DNA from 3 places in the Planococcus maritimus genome. Region 3 is predicted to be linked to each of the others. Evidence: riboswitches for the same ligand, from Rfam matches in the RefSeq annotation. Region 3 holds a riboswitch; each other region holds the start of a gene.
What was found. Region 3 has a riboswitch for cobalamin ahead of BBI11_RS15505 (acyl-CoA thioesterase). Riboswitches for the same ligand answer to the same signal wherever they lie in the genome.

Region 1 (7,006 bases), 480 kb from region 3:
ACTTTTCTGCGACAATCCGGAAGCGATCAACAACGCTTCCACTAACATTCCGATCATGGGATTAAACGAGTAAGCAATAGCAACGACAGCTATCGTTACTGAAGCGACAATCAGCAAGACACTAAACAGCATTACAAACCCGTTGCGAAAAGCATATTGTGGGACATTGAGGCGTTTTTTCAACGCCTGGATCAATGACCCGATCCAGCGAACGGGATGCGGCCACGTTGGTGGGTCTCCGATAAGGCGATCCAGCCATAAGCCGATGCCGATTGCCAACACATGATGGATCATAATTTTTTCGCCTCGCGGTAAAGGTGTATCGCTTCGACTGTGCATTCAAAAACACCCGTACCGATCAGTTTCCCAACCTTGGTGATGGGCCCTGCATATGGCAGTGCTTGTCCTTGCTGAGTGGCGGCGACCAGACAGCTATCTGTAGAAGTGCCTGTTGCGATCGTCCCGGTTAAGGGATCAATCACTTCTTCGTGCTGCAGCGCTTTCGTTTTCGCTTCAGTTGCTGTGATCATCGCTTGAATAAACGCTTCATCCGATAAGATGCCGTTGACCATAATCCACGTATTGATGGTGCCAACGCGCTGCTCGCGTGCCACTGCCTGCGACACGTCGACGCCGTTACCGACACCTGCTGTCACTGCTACGACGATGCTTCCGAATTCCGACTCGTATTCGCGGACAATCGCATGTTCAGTTCGGACAGCAGTCATCATCGCTACAGTATCTGTCGCTTTCAAGCCACTGCCTTCGATATACTCGACCATTTCCTCGAAACTATTATCGATATTGTAAGTAGCATCCACATGCCTGTTGAGAAAATTACGGAACCAGCCAGACCCAGCATTGACCACTGCCGACGACACAGTTTTTAGCGGAAGTTCGCTTTGGTAAACAACAAATTCGGGCGTCACGAGAAAATCTTCGGCTGATACTTGCTGATGTGCCGATTCTCTGCGCACTCCTGGCAATAGCGTGATTTGTGGCTTTGGCAATTCCGGATGAGGATGGTTGCTGACACGGGTCTTATAAACGGACTCGACGTCATATGTCCTGACGACTTCATGCGGTTCGCCTTTTCGCACAATGCTTCCTTCGTCCATCAACAATAGTTCATCGCAATACATGGAGGCGAGATTGATGTCATGGAAAATGGAAATGACCGTCAATTCTTTTTCGATCGCCTGTTTTTTGATGGTATCCAATAATTCTTTCTGGTGATTGATGTCGAGATGGTTGGTCGGTTCATCCAGCAGCAAGACCGCTGCGTTTTGTGCCAGCGCTTGCGCGACAAAAACGCGTTGCTGTTCACCGCCGGACATCTCTTCGAGTAAAGTCGATTCGTAATGGCTAATATCCATGAGCTTCATCGCTTCCTGAACCGCCGCTTCATCTTCTGCAGACCAAGATGAAAACCAGCCGCTTTGATGCGGGTATCTACCGAGCGAAATCGTTTCACGGACGGTATGCGAAAAAGCATGCGCATGAAGCTGCGGCAAGACCGCCATCTTCCGCGCCAATTCCTTGGCCGGAAAATCACGGATTGGCCTGCTATCAACTCGGACAACGCCGGCTGTCGGCTCCAGCACGCCGCTGATTAATTTCATCAAGGTCGATTTGCCGCTGCCGTTCGGCCCTAGAATGCCGAGCATGCGGCCTTTTCCAACTTCAAATGAGATATCCTTGACGATTTTTTTGTCGCCATAGCCACCGGACAGATTTTCGATTTGCAACATTTACAGCCCTCCTCTGCGCTGGCGGAAAAAGATAAATGCAAAGACCGGTGCCCCGATAAATGCGGTGATGACCCCAATCGGCAATTCCGTCGGCGAAATGATCGTCCGTGCCACCAAGTCACAAACAATTAACAGTGCAGCTCCGTTGATGAACGATAAGGGCAAGACATGGCGATGATCAGATCCCCACACGAGACGTGTCATATGCGGAACGACCAAGCCAACAAATCCAATTGTCCCGGAAACGGCAACAGCGGATCCGGTCAAGACCGAACCGCCGATCAAAATTGCCATTTTGCTTCGTTTGACGTCGACGCCAAGATGCTGAGCACGTTCTTCGCCAAACAGCATCGCATTTAATTCGCGGCGGTAAAGCCATAAGACGAACGAGCCCACCAGCACAAACGGCAGCGCCATTTGCACATAAGGCCAACCGCGCATCGATACGCTGCCAAGCAGCCAGCCAATGATTTGCCGTAATTCTTCACCGGTCAATGCAATCATTAAAGACATGATCGACCCCAGGAATGAGCTGAAGATGATGCCGGTCAAAATAACCGTCTCCATCTTCATCGAGCGATCAACCAACCGCGCAAAGCCCATAACGGCAAGCATCGTGATCAAAGCACCGATCATGCTGATGACTGGCAAGGTGAATAGGCCGAGAAACGGAATGGAGATGCCGAAAAAAAGTGTCATCACAGCACCGACAGCGGCACCAGACGACACTCCCAACGTGTATGGATCCGCGAGCGGGTTTTTCAGCAAGCCTTGAAAAGCTGCGCCCGCAATCGCCAGTGCCGCACCGACCAGTCCCGCAAGCACTACTCTCGGCATGCGGATATTCCATAAAATATTGGCCGCCGCTTCGTCTGAAGCAGGATTCCAAATAACTGACGGGGAAATCGGCACGGTTCCCACCGTCACACCGAGCACTACCGCCCCGCCCAATAAAATCAGGGAGACTAAATAGGCAAGTGCCGATTTACTCACTGAAAGTCTCCGGATAAATCACTTCCGCCAAAGTCATCAAACCTTCCGTCAAACGCGGGCCTGGGCGTGTAACAGTATCAGGGTTCAATTCGTAGATGGCATCTTCCTGCACAGCCGTCAGCTCTGCATAACCACTGCGCTCTTTGATCAATTCGGCAGCATTTTCGATATAACCGCCTTCTGTCGTGATGATAATATCAGGATTTGCGGCAACAACCGCTTCCGGATCCATGCTGATCCAACCCTCTTCACCGCCAGCGACATTTTCCGCTTGAATCATCGTTAGCATTTCATGGATGAATGTTCCGGTTCCAGCTGTATACAGTTCCGGTTCACTGCCAATTTCTACAAATACTGATTTCGATTCCTCGACGTTCGCTGCCAGTTCTTCAATTTCTGCTACTTGTACTTCCATTTCCTCGATCAAGCCATCTGCTGCCTCTACGGCGCCGGATACTTGGCCAATCGTGGAAATCGTTTCGTATACTTCGTCAAAGGTTTCGGCATTTTCTACGACAAAGACATTCAAACCAGCATCGCGCAATTGCTGGTATCCATCAGTTCCCATGCCAAGCCCTGATTCATGAGCCAATACGACATCCGGTTGCAGGCTGATGATTTTCTCTACATTAAATTCTTGGCCACCAATTTTCTCAAGATCCGCTACTGCCTCCGGATAATTATCGAAATCCGATACGCCGACTAGTTTTTCTCCCAACCCTAGCTCGTAAGCGATTTCCGTATTTGAAGGAATCATTGAAACAAATGTTTCCGGTTCTTCTTCAATAACCACTTCATCACCCATTGCGTCGACTAAGGTCACTGGAAATTCCACTTCTGTTGCTTCTGTAGGCGGTTCCGCTGGTGTTTCTGTTTCTTGATCTTCAACCGGTGCCGCTTCTTCGTCGCCACATCCAGCCAGTACAATGGCAGCCATTCCTGCAGCTGCTCCGAATTTCCATATTTTCTCCATGTTCATTCCCCCTGATGTTTTCATGTTTTCCCTACCAAGCGCTCGCTCGGAGGCTCACAGGATTTGAGTCAGCTAAGCGTTGCGACAGGACGTCGCGCACTTAGCTTAGCTTCCACTCAGCCGCTTCCGCTTTTCTTGTTGTCTAGACTCCAGTGCCCAACTCCTCGGGTCATAAGCCATTCTGGCTGTGCGGCAAAAAGCGCCGCTTCGCCAGACTATCTTATGCCTGTCGGAGCTGAACGGGCACTTACGCTTTTCTTCTTGTCTAGCTCCAGCGGCTTGCCTCTCGGGTCGTAAGCCGACTGCCCTGTGCGGCAAAGAGCGCCGCTTCGGCCACCCGTCTTACGCCTGTCGAGGCAGAACAGCCGCTTCCGCTTTTCTATTAAAAAAGTCCCCCGCAGTAAAACTGCGGGGGACTTACAGGACGATTCGCAAAAACAAGCGCGTCCGGCCTGTCCTCGCAAGCTTTCGGTTCGGTGTTCAAGAAGGCAGGTCTCCTGGCTTGTGGTCATTGCTCGCTGCGCCTTCCCGGAGTTTCCAGTGGCATTGCAGTTTGCTCTCACATACAGTGGCGGGACCGCGCCGGAATTGCACCGGCTTCCCTTTTAACTCATGTTCTTAGACATAAGCACCTTCATGATGGCTATTCAGTTGATTTGATGACTCCATTATACACCGAAAGCTTTAGTTGTCTTCTACATTTTTTCAGGTGCTTGGACGCCGACTGTCTTCAAGGCGTTCGCAAGCGTTGTTTTGACCCCTTCGATCAAGGCTAAGCGCGCACGCGTCATGTCTTCGTTGCTGGCATCCAGTACTTTATTGGCGTTATAGAAGCTGTGGAAATTTGATGCCAATTCATGGATGTACGTTGTCACGCGGTGAGGCGCGCGAAGTTTTGCAGCATCTGCTATAACTTGCGGGAAATCGCCGATTTTCTTCAAGACTTCGATTTCTTTTTCATCCGTCAATAACTCCAAGTGCTCAGTGGAAGCGGTAAAGTTCTGTTCCGCTGCCTGGCGCAGAATTGAGCAGATACGAGCATGTGCGTATTGTGAATAATAAACCGGATTTTCATTAGACTGGGAAACGGCCAAATCCAAGTCGAAATCCATATGCGAATCGCCAGAGCGCATCGCGAAGAAATAACGAACCGCATCCAGGCCGACCAACTCGACCAATTCACGCATAGTGACGGCTTTACCGGTCCGTTTGCTCATCTTCATCTTTTCGCCGTCTTTATACAATTGCACCATTTGAATGACGCTCACTTCAAGCGTATCGCGGTCATATCCGAGTGCTTCGATGGCTGCTTTCATACGCGGGATATACCCATGGTGGTCAGCTCCCCAAATATTGATGAGCTTATCGAAGCCGCGCTGAATCTTGTCTTCGTGGTAAGCGACATCCGGCGTCAAATACGTATACGTGCCATCGTTTTTGATGAGCACACGGTCTTTGTCGTCACCGAATGTTGTCGAACGGAACCAAGTCGCGCCGTCTTCTTCATAAATATGGCCATTGTCGTGCAGTTTTTTCAGTGCCGCATCGATCTTGCCATTTTCGTATAGGGACGTTTCCGAATACCACACATCGAAGTGAACGCGGAAATCTGCCAAGTCTTTCTGCAATTTCGCAAGCTCTACTTTTAAGCCGTGCTCACGGAATGCTTTATAGCGTTCTTGCTCTGTCATCTGCAGGAATTTATCGCCGTGCTCTTCTACGAGCGCTGCTGCGATATCGATGATGTCCTGTCCGCGGTAGCCATCTTCTGGCATGCTTTCGCCTTTGCCCAAGGCTTCGAAATAACGTCCTTCAATCGACAAAGCCAAATTATTGATTTGGTTTCCGGCATCGTTGATGTAATACTCACGGGACACATCATAGCCAGCAAGGTCCAAGATATTGCACATCGAGTCGCCGACAGAAGAACCGCGGGCATGGCCTAGGTGCAGGTCGCCTGTCGGGTTTGCTGAAACAAACTCGACTTGGATGCGTTGGCTGTTGCCGGCATTCGAGCGGCCGTATTCTGCGCCTTGCTCGAGTACCGTTTTAATGACATCGTTCAAGTAATCTTTTTGGATAACGATGTTAATGAAGCCAGGGCCAGCGATTTCGACTTTTTCGATATTCGCTGATTGTGTATCCAAGTTTTCCACGATCGCTTCTGCAATCGCACGCGGCGGCTTTTTCGCAAGGCGTGTCAATTGCATTGCCACGTTCGTCGCGTAATCGCCGTTCGCTTTATCTCTCGGTGATTCCAATTGGACCTGAATCGGTTCTTCTGTAAGACCCGCTTTTTGGACCGCTTCGGCAATCGCCTGTTTAATGTTTTGCTGTACTTGTTCTACTGCGTTCATTTGGTTCCCTCCGTAAACTGTATTTCCATTTCGTATTCGCCAGCAAAATCGTTGCCGAGCGCTAGATCGTATCTTACTTTGAAACGATCTGCTGTCATGATGAGTTCATGCGCTTTTGTCGTCAGCATGAACGATTCCTCGCCATGGCGCAAATTGCCGGTCTGCTCTTTATTCAGCAGGAATGGCAAGCGCATTTGCAAGCCTCCGCTGCGCATCACGACCGCGTCGGTTTCGCCGAGTTTGACCGTTGTCCGGATATCAAGATCGTCTTGCCGCTCATCGTATTGCAAATAGCGGCGCCCGTTTTTCTCGGTCAAGACACCTTCTGAACGCAGTTCCATCACTTGATCTTCGGCATCCGGCTGGCGGATGATCGTCGTCAATTTGATATTCACTGATTTTTTCATATGCATCCGCCTCTCCGTTTGTTGATAACCGTTCCATTATAGCCCGAATTGACGGTTGTTTTCAATTAAGTTTCAATTTCGACATTATGCAAAAGAAGCAATAGGATCAAGTGTCAGGTGTCTTGCAGAATTCCATAAGAGCAGCAAACATTTCATCAGCATACACAAAAGAAGTCACTCCTTTTTACTTCCATAAAAAAACTGGCTTGATTTCTCAAGCCAGTTTACAGAGTGTTGAAGAAGTCTATTATCCTCAATTAATGAAAAGAGTGGGAGACTATTTCACAATGAAAAATCAACAAACTCTCTAAGTATTTGGAGAAGCGTACGCTCGACTCCAGTGGTAAAGCGAGACGACCGAGACCCCGCAGGACGCGAAGCGGCTGAGGAGGCTTGGGCGCGAGCCCACGGAGTCGTGCGATAAGCTTCGGAAAATGCGGCTTCTTAACTTTCTCAACAACCTAAAAACTGGCTTGATTTCTCAAGCCAGTTTGCTTAGTGAGTATTTTCTTCTGAAACTTTCTC
Region 2 (7,006 bases), 950 kb from region 3:
GCAAAATGCGGCTGCTTGAAGTTTTCGGTCAATTTAATTCCAAGCATTCTGGCGCAGCCAATTGCAATGTCGCTAAGTGCGGAAAAATCGGCGTAAAGTTGAACCGAAAATAAAATGGTTGCGAGGACGATTTGTGACCCGGTTGCATCCGGGTTATCGTACACACTCGCTACGATGGGCGCGAGCCGGTCCGCAATCAAAGTCTTCTTAAAAAATCCCCAGGCGATTCGCTTCATTCCATAACTTAAGTTTTCGTATTTTAAGGTTTGTTCTGCTTTAAATTGTGGAAGCAGCTTTTTCGCGCGTTCGATCGGCCCCGCCACCAATTGCGGGAAAAAGGCGAAATAGATGGAAAAATAGCCGTAATGCATTTCCGCTTTTAGCTTGCCGCGGTAAATGTCCACCAAGTAACTGACTGCCTGGAACGTATAAAAAGAAATCGCGATCGGCAGGATAATTTCCTGATAAGGAATAGTGTAATCCACATTCAAATAGGCTGAAATGGCGCGAAGTGAATCGTTGACGAAGTTAAAATACTTAAACCAGCCAAGAAAAAACAACAAGACGCCAATGCCCACGAGCATGACTTTCTTCTTTTGTTTTTTCGTTTCCTGTTTTTCAATCAGGATTCCGGTCACATACGAAAACGCTGTACTGGTCAACAGCAAGAAGACAAAATAGCCGCTTAAGCTGGCATAGAAACTATAACTGGCAGCCAATAAAAGAACCCATCGCCAGCGATGTGGGATGGAGTAATACGCAAAAACGATTACGGCGAAAAATAGTAGAAATTCAATTGAGATAAACGTCATTCGATCACCTGATAATTAATCAACTAAAGGATGCTTTTGTCTGAAGGAAGCCAGGTCCTACTGCAGATGCAGCTGGTCCTGCCGCCTATGCACTAGGCAGCTCCGCATATAGGATTTTCCCGAAATCGTTGCGTGGGAATTCCTCAATGCTTATTACTTTAAAGCCCTTTAAGTTTAATTTTTCCTTAATTATTTTTTTAATTTGCACTTGGTCTTCCTTTAATGTGTAAATGAATAATTTATCATCTGTTCCTGAGCAGACACAGTCATGCCCTTGCTCATGCAACAGTCCTTCCACTTCATCTAAACTGATGCGGCTTCCGGCAATTTTAAGGATTCGTTTCGTGCGTCCCGTTATAAAGAAATAGCCGTCCTCGTCAAAGTATGCCAGATCCCCTGTATGCAGCGTTCCGTGATTGTCGTCTTTGCTCGACAGGTCGGCTGAGGATTCCGCATAGCCTAAAGACACATTGGCTCCTTGGTAGATCAATTCCCCGACTACGTGTGGCGACGTGATCGGCTCACCATTGCCATCTTGCAGCATCAATTTGCCGCCGGGGATCGCGATGCCGATGCTTCCGGCTTTCTCGAGGCTTTTTTCATGCGGCAAGTAGCTCATCCGCGCTGTCGCTTCGGTTTGACCGTACATCGTGACAAATCGAATTCCTTTTTGCTGGCAGAGTTCCGCAAATTTAGACGAGAGCTTGGCGTTCAGTTTCCCTCCGGCTTGCGTCAGTGTTTTTAAGCTTGGGAGGTCGAACTGTTCAAACTTCAACTTATCAAGCATCTCGTACACGAACGGAACTCCCCCGAATGTCGTTGCTTGCCGCTCTTTGCACAAATCCCAAAATTCTTTTTTCAAGATCGAGGCATCCGTCAAAATGATCGCCGCGCCACAGATGAGATGGCTATTGATGATCGACAGTCCGTATGAATAATTCATCGGAAGCGTGGTGATCGGTTTGTCGTCTTCTTGGATATCTAAGTACTCCCGAATTGAGTCAGCATTACTGAAAATGTTTTCGTAACTTAAGCGGACAAATTTGGGGCTGCCCGTACTTCCTGAGGTTGTTAAAAGGAGCGCAAGATGTTCATCTAGCTCGTGTTGATGAACGGCCGGGCATTCGAATAAAGAATACTCCCCAAACTCAAATGACCGATTCATCGTTTTTGCGAGGTCTTCGTTTTCACGGTTCGCCCAAATATACGCAGGCTGATACAGCTCAATCAGCCGGTCAAGCCGGTCTGCTTGAATCGAAGCATCCAACAGCACCGGCACAATACCGCCTCGAAGAAAGCCCACATAGCCGAATACTGACTCTTTATTATTGGCACATAAACAAAAAACGAGCGTTCGCTCTCCAACTTGTCGGCTAATCGAATCAGCAATCTCGACCATTGCAGCGTACGAGTATTCCCGCTCCGCATATATGGCCGTGCGGTCTCCAAACGCCTCCAATTGGTTGAAACTATTCATTGATGAAGTCTACTCCTAATCGGTCCAATAACTTGAGTCCAGACTGGTACGAATCGAATTCGGACATCCATTCGGAATCCAAAGAGACGTCAAAGGCCTCTTCCATCGTGGAGATGAGAATCATATGGCCAAGCGAATCCCATTCACTCGTCTCACCCAATACTAGCTCTTCCCCTACTTCATCTTCATCTATTTCCAATGCCTCCACGAAAGCATTTCTGTATTTTTCAATATTCTTCATTTGTTACACCCTTTCCATTCTGGTTGTCAGTTGTCTCTGCAGAAAGAATGGCTTTTCAACCAGATTCCATACACGAGAACTTACAGTGCCGCGGCAGTGTTTCACAGCGACAACAGCTTTATAGATTTGCTTCGTAAATTGTTTAATTGAAAATGATTATCACAGTCAATTATAAATCCAACCAATGAAAAGTCAACTTCGTATTTATGCGTGATAAACGCTATCGCTACACGGCTTAGGTGGTTATTGTTCCTGCTCCTCCTAAGCGTTGCGCTAATTCTTCCAAATAACCGACTGAAAGCCCTAAACATTTTGGTTCTCCTCTCCTAAATCCAAAACAAAAGTGCTACACTGAAACTAAGTAAATAATCATGCAGGGAAAAGGTGCTGATTCGTCAGCGTAACAGGGAATCCGGTGAAAATCCGGAGCTGTTTCCGCAACTGTAAGTGCGTATGAAATAAGAGATGCCACTGGGGAGACCCGGGAAGGCCTTAGAGTAAATCGATGCACAAGCCAGGAGACCTACCTTTTTCTGAACGTATTTTTGCTCTTCGGAAGATAAGAGGATCTACGGCAACTTTTTCCTATGGACGGCTTTATGCCCGATATTCGCAATCGTGCCACTCTCTTCGTTGAGAGTGGCTTTTTTATGTCTTTTCAGAAGCGATACGTCTGCTGATATTTACGGATTCTATTTAGGAGGTGAACAGATGAAAAAAGACATGCGCTACCTATGCTACCCGTTCATGCGGGAAAGCGCCTCGACGGTCGACTTCGAGATTCGCACCGATTCCTTGACGACGCGGATCGGCGAAGCCATCGCAACGAACGATATTCCTGTCATCGTTGACGATCTGCGCTATTTGCAGCCGATGGTCTACCATTTAAACGGCTCTGTGCGCGGGAAACTTGCCATCACGGAACAAGATCTCGCCGAGCTCAGCGAATTGTATGATCGCTACGTGGCGGAAGTGAAAGAACAAATCGATCAGTTTGTCTTGCCGCAAGGAACGCACGGTGCGTGCATTCTTCACGTCTGCCGCAGCGAAGCGAAAAAATCCGTCCGCGCCCTTCACCACGTGACGCTCGAACGCGAAGTGCCGGAGCATTTGATGGACTACACCAACCTGCTCGCCAATGTCTTTTTCGTGATGGCCGTCTATGCCAATAAGCAGCACGGCGTCGATGAAATCCCGTTCGTCAGTAAATCGTATCCAACAAAACGCATGAAGAAAAAGGAGACTCACTCGTGAAAATCAAATCATTTCTTTTACTCAGCATTCCACTCGCTTTAACTCTTGGCGCTTGCCAAGATGACTCGGCCGAAGCCCCTGCGACAGAAGAAACACCGGAAGAAACGGCAACGGAAACTTCAGGCGACACGCCGTACACGGTTACCGATGATAGAGGCGAAGACATCGAATTCGAGCAAGCGCCTGAAACGATTGTCTCCCTCATCCCAAGCAATACCGAGATTGTCTTTGCACTAGGTGCAGGAGATCAATTGGTCGGCGTGACCGACTTCGACAACTATCCGGAAGCGGCACAAGACATTGAACGTGTCAGTGATTCTGTCGAATTCAATGCCGAAAAAATTATCCAGCTTGACCCGGATGTCGTCTTGGCCTACTCTACCGGCGAAGCGCCGCCTGCCCTATCTCAACTAGAAGACGCAGACATTCCGGTATTCGTCATTCAATCCGCGACTTCATTTGACGAAGTATATGGCGATATCGAACAAATCGCTTCTGTCCTGGCTAAAGAAGACAAAGGCGCTGAAGTAATCGAAGGCATTCAGACGCAAATCGAAGATGTCCAGGAACGCCTCGCAGCTGTAGAAGAGCAAGAAGAAGTTTACGTGGAGATTAGCCCGTCTCCTGAAATTTACACAACCGGCAAGTCCACGTTCATGCAGGAAATTCTCGACCACGCTCAAGTGACCAATGTCTTTGAAGATCTCGAAGGCTGGCCGAATATTTCTGAAGAAGAAGTCATCACCCGCGACCCTGAAACCATCTTGACGACCGTGTCATATGTCGAAGATGCCGTTGGTGACATTGAAGCGCGCGATAGCTGGTCAGCTGTTGAGGCAATCGAAAACGGCGAAGTCCATTTCATCGATTCCGACATCACTTCCCGCCCTGGGCCGCGCATCGGCGAAGCCGTGCAGCTGGTCGCAGAAACCGTTTATCCGGAATTGATGGAGTAAGTCTGTTCCATTATCTATTCAACCGAAAAAAAGCGCAGCCGATTGGATCGGTTGCGCTTTTTTCTATTCATCGTCGCGAATATTTTGCTAGCGAATCATTTCACTGAACTTTCCTCAATATACGTCAAAGTTTTCCCGCTCACTCCGAGCAACACTGTCAAAATTGGCGACAGCAAGCAGAAGAACGCAAATGGCAAATATTCCAATGTCGAAACGTCCAAAACCGAGGCGATGAAAATCCCGCAGACGCTCCACGGCACGAGTGGATTGACGACTGTCCCTGCATCTTCCATGACGCGGCTCAGGTTCTTTCCAGCCAAGCCGACTTTCTTATACGGCTCCTGAAACGCCTGGCCCGTCAGCAAGATCGATAAATATTGTTCCCCGACGAGGATATTCGTGCCAATCGCCGTCAAGGCAGACGCGACGATGACAGAAGATACTTTCTTCAGCAGACTTTCGATTTTCGCAAGCAGGTTTTGGATGATGCCAAGCTTGAATAACAAACCGCCCATGCTCAGTGCGAGCAGGACCAAGGCGATGGTGAAGAACATGCTTGCCATGCCGCCCCGTGACAGCAATGCATCAATTTCATCAATGCCAGTCGACGATTGGTAGCCACCAAACAGGATGCCGAGCATCGATGACACTTGCAGGCTCTGATGGAATAGGGATACGCCAAGAGCGACCACTGAACTCGCGGCCAAGGTCAACACCGCTGGCACTTTGAAGACCGTCAAGACGATTAAGACGACAAGCGGTGTTAAAGCGTACCAATGGATCAAGCCGGTCTCAAGCAAGCCTTCCTTAAACAAAGCGATGTTTTCCGTATGATCCAAGCTCACAGATGGCGATAATAGCCCGAAGAACACCAGCGTTAAGATAAAGGCAGGAATCGTCGTCCAGCCCATATTGCGAATGTGTTCAAAGAGATCCACGCCTACAATGGAGGCGGCCAAATTGGTTGTATCCGATAACGGCGACATCTTGTCCCCGAAAAAGGCGCCGGAAACGATTGCGCCTGCTGTGATGGCGAGTGACAAATCCAGTGCGCCAGCGATACCGATCAAGGCCACACCCACGGTCGCCACTGTTGTTAAAGAACTGCCAATTGATAGCCCGATAATCGCTGTGACGACAAAGACGACCGCAAAGAAAAACACGGGCGTCACCAAGCTAAACCCGGCGTAGATCAAAGTCGGGATCGTCCCGCTCATCATCCAGCTGCTGATGAGGATGCCGATGAAGAAGAATAAGAAAACGGCGCCCATCCCCGCGCTAGCGCCTTCAATCAGCCCCCGCTCCAATTCACGGTAGGATAATTTTTTAACCAGCCCGTAGCACATCAATAATAGGATCGAGATCAAGATCGGCACGTGCGGAGCCGCTTCGAACCGGATAATGCTGAAACTAATGATGGCAACAATAAGCGCGACCAAAGCCGCCGCTTCCTTTGTGCCTGGTGATAAAATCGCTTTAATATGAAACATGTCCAGTTCCTCCTGTATTGTGAAAATAAAAAAAGAAAACCTATCATCCCTTAAAAAAGGGACGAAGGTTTTCTCCGCGTTACCACCCTAGTTGATCTTCCGCTTCGGAACATCCACTCAATTGACCGTTGAAACTGCAGATGGCGTAATTCACCCCGATTGCTGCCTGGACTTCCACCGACCGTCCAGTCTCTTACCGCTGCGCGCAATGAGCCTACTCTTTCATCATTCAACATATTCGTCGTTGCTTTTTGCAATTGCTTTAAATCTTAGCATCTCCGCGGAATAAGTCAAGCGGTGGAACGCGGACAGGTTTTCTCCTCCTATTTTCACTTCTCCAACATGCGCTTGAGAATCCGGATCTGTCCCCTGTGGCTCGTTTCATCTTCTACGACATGAAACCAGAGATAATACTTATTGTAAGTGATGCCATTATAATATTGCCCTTCTTCATACAACCAGCTATCGTCGACACTTTCCATTAGCGACAGTGTATGGTCCCTGACCTTCTTTAATTCATCCAGATAATAATCAAGCGAATGGCCACGGATTTCGCTTCTCGCCTTGTCCCCCAACTCAAGTGGCACCAGCCATTGCTCCAACTCTTGCTCTGTTAGGTCTCGATTTTCAAACGCGATGATCTGGTGGACAAATTCAATCGCCGCCATATGCATTAAGAGCGCCCCGATCGAATTCGAGTGCCCGTCAGCTAAATAATCCAGCTGTTCGATTGATAAGCCTTCTACATCCGTCAACGTCACCGTGCGCGTATAGTC
Region 3 (7,006 bases):
CATAATACCTTATGGATTGTCGGGCATTTCCATATTACCGTGGGAACGCCTGTCGCGATGACGTTTATGGGCTTAACCTTCTGGCTCATCCCGTACTTAACGGGGCGCCGTTTCACGAAGCGCATGCAACGCCTTGGCTTTGTCCAAATCATCACGTGGTCGATTGGCATGCTGCTCATGTCTACCGCTCAGCACGTATTAGGCTTGATGGGGGCTCCGCGCCGTACAGCTTACAGTGGCTATAACGATCATCCGTCGGCGATGGAATGGTTTGACGGCATCATCTCTAACCATGTGACGATGGCGATCGGCGGTACGATTCTGTTCCTGTCTGCCATGATTTTGATGTATATCGTCATCATGACGATGTTCGTTTCGCCAAAAGCGGAAACGCCTGACCAGATGGTGGAATTTCCGCTGGCGGAAAGCGATATGTCCAACACGCCGAAATGGCTTGAGAACTGGTGGATATGGATTGGTATTGCCGCCGCGTTGATCATCATTGCATACGCGATTCCACTGACCCACATGATTCAACATGCACCACCTGGCTCGAAAGGATTTATCACATGGTAGGAGTTGAGGACAATGTTCACGATGGTAATCGCATTAATGGCCATTTTTATCGTTTTCACGGCGATGCTCGTTGAGTTGTCGGTGACGGACGAAGACTAAAGAAGTGCTGTTCCGGCCATGCGCCGGGGCAGCTTTTTTCTATGCGCCACAAGTTGGAAATTGTATTTGAGCGGCATCTTCTATAGTATTTTAAGGAGAAGGAAGAGGTGGATGTGATGGGGTGGATGGACTGGATTTTCACCGCCGTGAGCGTTATTTGGCTGGTCGAATTCATCGTTTTTAAAAACCGTGAGACCGGGCAAGGCGACCCGGTCGAAAAAAGGACGTTCTTTGGGATTCTATTGTCGCTAATCGCCACAATTGTGGTTGGTTTTGGGCTTCAGGAGCTGGCAGAAACTGAAATTGCATCGGTGCTCAGGCCAATTGGGCTCGTGCTCCTTATCATTGGCGTCTTTTTACGATTCTGGGGGATCCTCCATTTAAAATCGCAGTTTACGCGCCACGTGACGGTACGAGAAGGTGATAGCATCGTTAGCAGCGGCCCATACCGCAAGCTGCGACATCCGCTGTATACCGGATTGTTTTTAATCGGCATCGGCATGGCGCTATTCTTTACGAGCCCTATTGCGGCGGTTGCGGGCGGCTTATTGCTCGCTTTTGCTCTCAATAAACGCATGCAGCATGAAGAAGCATTGCTCGTCGAAAAGTTTGGCCCCGAGTACAAGGAATGGATGAAGCACCGCGCACGCTTGATTCCTTATATCTATTGAAGCTCAGCTAGCGCGAATAAAGAAGTGGAAATCCCGGATTTTGTATCTGGGATTTTTATTTTGGGGAAAAAGCCAAGCGTATTAATTTACATCGGGTACGATTTAAATTAATATAGATCGTGTAAGATATAATTCTTGGAGGGATATACTCATGAAACCAATTTTTGAAACGACCATGATCAATAGCGGCGGGCGCGAAGGCACCGTTTATTCACCAGACAATATTTTCAACCTTGATGTGGCAAAACCAGTGGCACTTGGTGGACAGCCGAACACAGCGACGAATCCTGAGCAATTATTTGCGGCAGGCTATAGCTCTTGCTTTAACAGTGCGTTGGACTTCGTGCTGGAACGTGATAAAGTGAAAGTAACGAATAGCGAAGTCACGGCAACGGTTTCCTTGCTGGGTGATAAAACGGATGGCGGCGTGAAACTTGCGGTGCGCCTAGAAGTCGACATTGATGGATTAGAAGAAGGCAAGAAACAGGAGTATGTCGATAAAGCTCATGCCTACTGCCCATATTCCAAAGCGATCAAAGATTCCGTGGACGTGGAGATTGTCGTTCGATAAGCAGAAAAACAGGTGATGAGATGGACAAACCGACCAAATTGGAACAGCAATTATGCTTTGAAGTGTATAAAGCTTCAAGCAATTTCTCGAAACTTTATGCCAAAACCTTAGAACCGTTCAGCCTGACCTTTACGCAGTATTTGGTGTTGCTCGTATTATGGGAACAAGACGGCTTGACGATGAAAGAAATCGGCGGGCAACTCGGCCTCGGCACCGGCACGCTAAACCCCATTATCAACCGGATGATTCAAAATGGCCGCATCGTGAAAGAGCAATCGGCTGAAGACCGCCGTGCTTTCCGGATCTCCTTGACCGAACAATCACGAGAGGATGAACAGCCGATCGAGGCAGCCATTCACGACAAGATCACCAGCTGCAATTACTTGGACGTGAATGCCATCGAACTGATGAACAACTTAAAAGCCTTGAATGCATTTTTCAGCGAGATGGATCTGTGAAAATTCGTGAAAATAGGAGTGATGAATGATGGGAATCTATGATATTCAGGTGACCGATGCCAGCGGAGAAGAGTATAAGCTCGAGCGCTATAAAGGCCAGCCGATGGTCATCGTCAACACGGCAACCAAATGCGGTTTGCGCGGGCAGTTCGACGGCCTCGAAAAAATCTACCAGCGCTATAAAGACGAAGGATTGGTCGTGCTTGGCTTTCCATCCGACCAGTTCGGCCAGGAAGTCGGCGAAGCGGCAGATGCCGAATCGTCATGTCGCATGACATACGGCGTGACATTCCCGATGCACGACATTATCAAAGTGAACGGAAAAGATGCGCACCCATTGTTTGATCATTTAACATCGAACACAAAAGGCTTCTTGTCGAGCGGCATCAAATGGAATTTCACAAAATTCCTAGTCGATCCAAACGGCAAAGTCGTGGCGAGGTTCGCACCGAAAGATACACCCGATTCCATGCACAAAGACATCCAGAAAGTGCTCGGAGCCTAAACACGAACTGTTCACGAAAGCGGCGGGATGTGGTAAGCTGAACGTCACGATGAGTGAACGGGAGTGAAAGAAATGGGCAAAGCAAAAGCAAAATCAAAAAGCGGCATCGGCAAAGGAACCGGCAAAAAAGGCTGGAACCGTTGGGAAAAAGGCAAGAACAAAGCCAAGAGCTTCAAGCCGTATACCAGCAAAGACAATAAAGAAGCCACGAACCAAAAAGGAAAACAGCCACAAGCTGAATCCGAATGGATCGACGGATAACAAAAGCCGCGCAGGCAAATGCGCGGCCTTTTTTATTTCCTGGGAAATAGAAATGATGGAGCTAAGCGGTGAGGATTTCTTTGCAGCTACTCTAAAGCAAGGAATTGAAAATTCATTTAAAGCACAAACCAAGCTTCAGAACGATCCCATAAGAAAATCCAGCTATCTTGCCGATGCGTGCCTCAGGAAGCGATTCCCCCGTTAGCCGGCAACTATCTTAAGGAGCAGATTTAATTAAACATACAAGAATTTATGAACTATCTTAGCCGGCTAGCGACAAGGGTGAGCCGACGCAGCAAGACAGGCGCTCTCCCTGGCTTGCTGCCAAAGGCCAACCCAAAGCAGGCCGGCGACTATTAAGTTGAAGCACAATCACAACATCGGAACAATTCCGCAAGCAATCTCTCACTATCTTCACCGAAGCTTGCCTCAGGAAGCGATTCCCCCACAAGCCGGCAACTAACTAAAGAAGCAGACCTAATTAAGCGCGCACTAATCAACGAAATCTCCAAGCCGACAGGGCGCAAAAGGGTGAGCCGAAGCCTTAGATAAATGTTTTATTCAAACATCAGGTCAAACACTTTGCTCCCACATCTGCTACGCAGATGCGTCGCAAATGAATCGGCTCAACTCCTTCTCGCCAATTCATTGGCTTATTGCGAAAGGCCAACCCAAAGCCCGGAGGCGATTAATAAAATGGAGCACAAAAAGAACGCCGAAACGATTTACTAATAAATCTCTCACTATCCACTTACATCCCTAATCCAGGAAGCGATTCCCCCACAAGCCGGCAACTAACTAAAGAAGCAGAGTTAATTAAACATACACGAATCTATGAAATGTTTTAGCCAGCCAGCGACAAGAGTGAGCCGACGCAGTAAGACAGGCGCTTTCCCTGGCTTACTGCCAAAGGCCAACCCAAAGCAGGTTGGCGACTACAAAGATGATGCATAACTAGAACACAGGAACGATTTCACAAGCAAGTTCTCGCTGTCTTCACCGAAACAGAAAATTTGAAAAACCTCGTATCAAAAAATAACCACAAAGTGAAAGGTTTCTACGAAAAACACAACAGCGACTAGACCCTTTTTCGCTTTCTTCAGGAACTCCGAGAAAATCCTTGCGGCAAAATTCGAACTGGTCTATAGTGAAACTACAAGATTTGGTGATGATGTAAAAAAACAACACCATATATAGTGATGCCGCAACAAAGGTGCCCACTACGGGCTGAATAGGGAATCCGGTGAAATCCCGGAGCTGTTCCCGCAACTGTAAGCGCAGACGAACCATGAAATCCCACTGTCTAATGGACGGGAAGGGCATGGCGAGAGTGACGCGCGAGCCAGGAGACCTGCCTTTGTTGTCGTTTTGCACTTCTCCGGGAATTGGGAAGGATGACAAAGGTTTATTTCGTGTGGCCCCAGTATGTCCACCTAATTAACTTGCGTTTATGCCCCCATTCTCTCTGGAGAATGGGGGCTTTTGTGTATTGGAAAAGGAGGAAAACAACATGAACAAAGAACAACTTCCGGCTGGCGTATCCAGGACTATCCAGTCTCGGCTCGTCTTGCCGCCGGATACCAACCATATGGGCACGATTTTCGGAGGCACAGTCCTCGCGTATATCGATGAAATCGCAGCGATTGCGGCGATGAAACATAGCCAGCGCGCGGTTGTGACCGCATCGATCGACAACGTCAATTTTCTATCCTCGGCGAAAGTCGGCGATATTTTAATTTTGGAAGGTGTCGTCATTTCAACTGGCCGGACTTCCATGGAAGTGTACGTCAAAGCAGAATGCCAGCATATCGAAAGCGGCACACGCAGTTTAACAACCACATCGATTTTAACAATGGTCGCTGTGGATGCAGAAGGCCGGCCGACGCCGGTCGCAAGCGTAGTGCCGGAAACGGACAATGAAAAACGATTGTTTGAGAACGCACAAGAACGAAAAGAACGCCGAATGATCGCAAACGAATACGCAAAGGAGCTGTGTTGAAATGACTTTAGGAGCAGTAGAACGAGATAAAAAAATTCAAGATGCATTAGACCGGGTATCGATGGACGAACCGCATTGGACTTTCGAAGCAGCAGGATTGTATTTGGAGAAATTATACGAACAAGCGGCACAAACACGCGGCTATAGCGCAGCGAACAAATACGACGATTTTTATGGATTGATCGAAGGACTGAGCCGACTCGGTATTTATTCGAAAGACTTGCTCGAAACTTATTCCGATGACGAAATCCGCCTATTGGGACGAGAAATTGCGCCAGAGCGTGATGAATTGTTCAATTACATCGGATTGTTTTTACTAGCAGACCGTTATTTGGCAAAAGATTATGACGGACGCGTTTGGGAATTGCCGCAGGAACGCTTTCTCATCATCGCGATGACTTTGATGCAAAAAGAACCGAAAGTACGCCGTCTCGAACTCGTCAAGGAAGCGTATTGGGCGATGAGCAATTTGTATATGACAGTGGCGACGCCGACCTTATCGAATGCGGGCAAGAGCTTCGGTCAAATGTCTTCATGCTTTATTGATACCGTAGCGGATTCGCTTGATGGCATCTACCAGAATAACTGGGACGTCGCACGCCTCAGCAAAGACGGCGGTGGCCTCGGTGTTTATTACGGAAAAGTGCGTGCACTTGGTTCCGACATTCGTAAATTCAAAGGCAATTCATCCGGCGTTATCCCGTGGATCCGTCTACTTAACGACACAGCCGTCAGCGTCGACCAGCTAGGCCAGCGCCAAGGTGCAGTGGCGGTCTATTTGGACGTCTTCCATAAAGACATTATGAATGGCTTCTTGGATTTGAAAACGAACAATGGCGATGAGCGCCGCAAAGCACACGATATTTTCACCGGCGTGTCGATTCCGGATTTGTTTATGCAAAAATTGCAGGAAACGGATGAAAACGGCCGCAGCATCGGCGAATGGCATACGTTCTGCCCGCATGAAGTCAAGCAAGTGATGGGTTGGAAAGACGAGCAGGGCAATTTGCTCGGCCTAGAAGATTTCTATGACGAAACCGACCGCAAATACTTCACGGAAAAATACGAAGAGGCGGTCAACCATCCTTTATTGGCCAGAAAATCGTTCCGTGCGATGGATATCATGGCGCGCATTATGGTGTCGCAGCTAGAGACCGGTACGCCGTATATGTTCTACCGCGACGAAGTGAACCGTGGCAACCCGAACAAGCACTTGCGCGGCATCGGCAAAACATCCATCTATTGCAGCAATCTATGCAGTGAAATCGCACAAAACATGTCGCCGACTGAAATCATCAAAGAATACAAAGACGAGGAAGGGAATCTCGTCACTGTGAAAAAACCGGGCGATTTCGTCGTCTGCAATTTATCATCGATCAACTTGCCAAGAGCGGTACAAGCAGACGTCTTGTCGCGTCTCATCCCGATTCAATTGCGCATGCTCGATAACGTCATCGATTTGAATACCATTTCTGTCGGCCAGGCAGAAGTGACAAACGGCAAATATCGCGCTGTTGGATTAGGTACATTCGGTTGGCACCACTTGCTGGCGCTTCGTGGCATCCATTGGGAAACGGAAGAAGCGGTTGACTATGCCGATACTTTATACGAAGAAATCGCCTGGCACGCTATCCGCGCATCCGCAGGGTTGGCGGAAGAAAAAGGTGCCTTCAGTGAATTCACAGGTTCTGAATGGCATACGGGCGAGTATTTCGAACGCCGCAATTATACCGGAGAGCGTTGGGATGCACTACGCCGTAAAGTCGCAACATCCGGCGTCCGCAATGGCTGGATGATGGCCGTTGCACCGAACTCATCGACTGCCAAAATCGGCGGTTCGACAGACGGCATCGATCCCTTGTATGC

Region 1: another riboswitch for cobalamin. It lies ahead of BBI11_RS13160 (ABC transporter substrate-binding protein); the one in region 3 lies ahead of BBI11_RS15505 (acyl-CoA thioesterase).
Region 2: another riboswitch for cobalamin. It lies ahead of BBI11_RS04045 (hypothetical protein); the one in region 3 lies ahead of BBI11_RS15505 (acyl-CoA thioesterase).

What each region holds. Positions count from the first base shown of each region.
Region 1 covers NZ_CP016538.2:2,648,247-2,655,252, forward strand. The annotation lists gene cbiB (adenosylcobinamide-phosphate synthase CbiB) at 1-294, opposite strand, end outside; gene BBI11_RS13150 (adenosylcobinamide amidohydrolase) at 291-1,751, opposite strand; gene BBI11_RS13155 (FecCD family ABC transporter permease) at 1,752-2,744, opposite strand; gene BBI11_RS13160 (ABC transporter substrate-binding protein) at 2,737-3,717, opposite strand; cobalamin riboswitch at 4,188-4,368, opposite strand; gene argS (arginine--tRNA ligase) at 4,413-6,074, opposite strand; gene BBI11_RS13170 (YwiB family protein) at 6,071-6,481, opposite strand; gene BBI11_RS13175 (cation:proton antiporter) at 6,977-7,006, opposite strand, start outside.
Region 2 covers NZ_CP016538.2:807,005-814,010, reverse strand. The annotation lists gene BBI11_RS04060 (MBOAT family O-acyltransferase) at 1-812, opposite strand, end outside; gene BBI11_RS04055 (AMP-binding protein) at 898-2,289, opposite strand; gene BBI11_RS04050 (acyl carrier protein) at 2,282-2,530, opposite strand; cobalamin riboswitch at 2,896-3,075, shown strand; gene BBI11_RS04045 (hypothetical protein) at 3,242-3,784, shown strand; gene BBI11_RS04040 (ABC transporter substrate-binding protein) at 3,781-4,740, shown strand; gene nhaC (Na+/H+ antiporter NhaC) at 4,836-6,230, opposite strand; gene BBI11_RS04030 (DinB family protein) at 6,560-7,006, opposite strand, start outside.
Region 3 covers NZ_CP016538.2:3,132,963-3,139,968, reverse strand. The annotation lists gene BBI11_RS15535 (b(o/a)3-type cytochrome-c oxidase subunit 1) at 1-576, shown strand, start outside; gene BBI11_RS15530 (methyltransferase family protein) at 792-1,346, shown strand; gene BBI11_RS15525 (organic hydroperoxide resistance protein) at 1,498-1,917, shown strand; gene BBI11_RS15520 (transcriptional regulator, SarA/Rot family) at 1,938-2,375, shown strand; gene BBI11_RS15515 (glutathione peroxidase) at 2,404-2,880, shown strand; gene BBI11_RS15510 (DUF3934 family protein) at 2,953-3,141, shown strand; cobalamin riboswitch at 4,336-4,514, shown strand; gene BBI11_RS15505 (acyl-CoA thioesterase) at 4,652-5,140, shown strand; gene BBI11_RS15500 (ribonucleoside-diphosphate reductase subunit alpha) at 5,142-7,006, shown strand, end outside.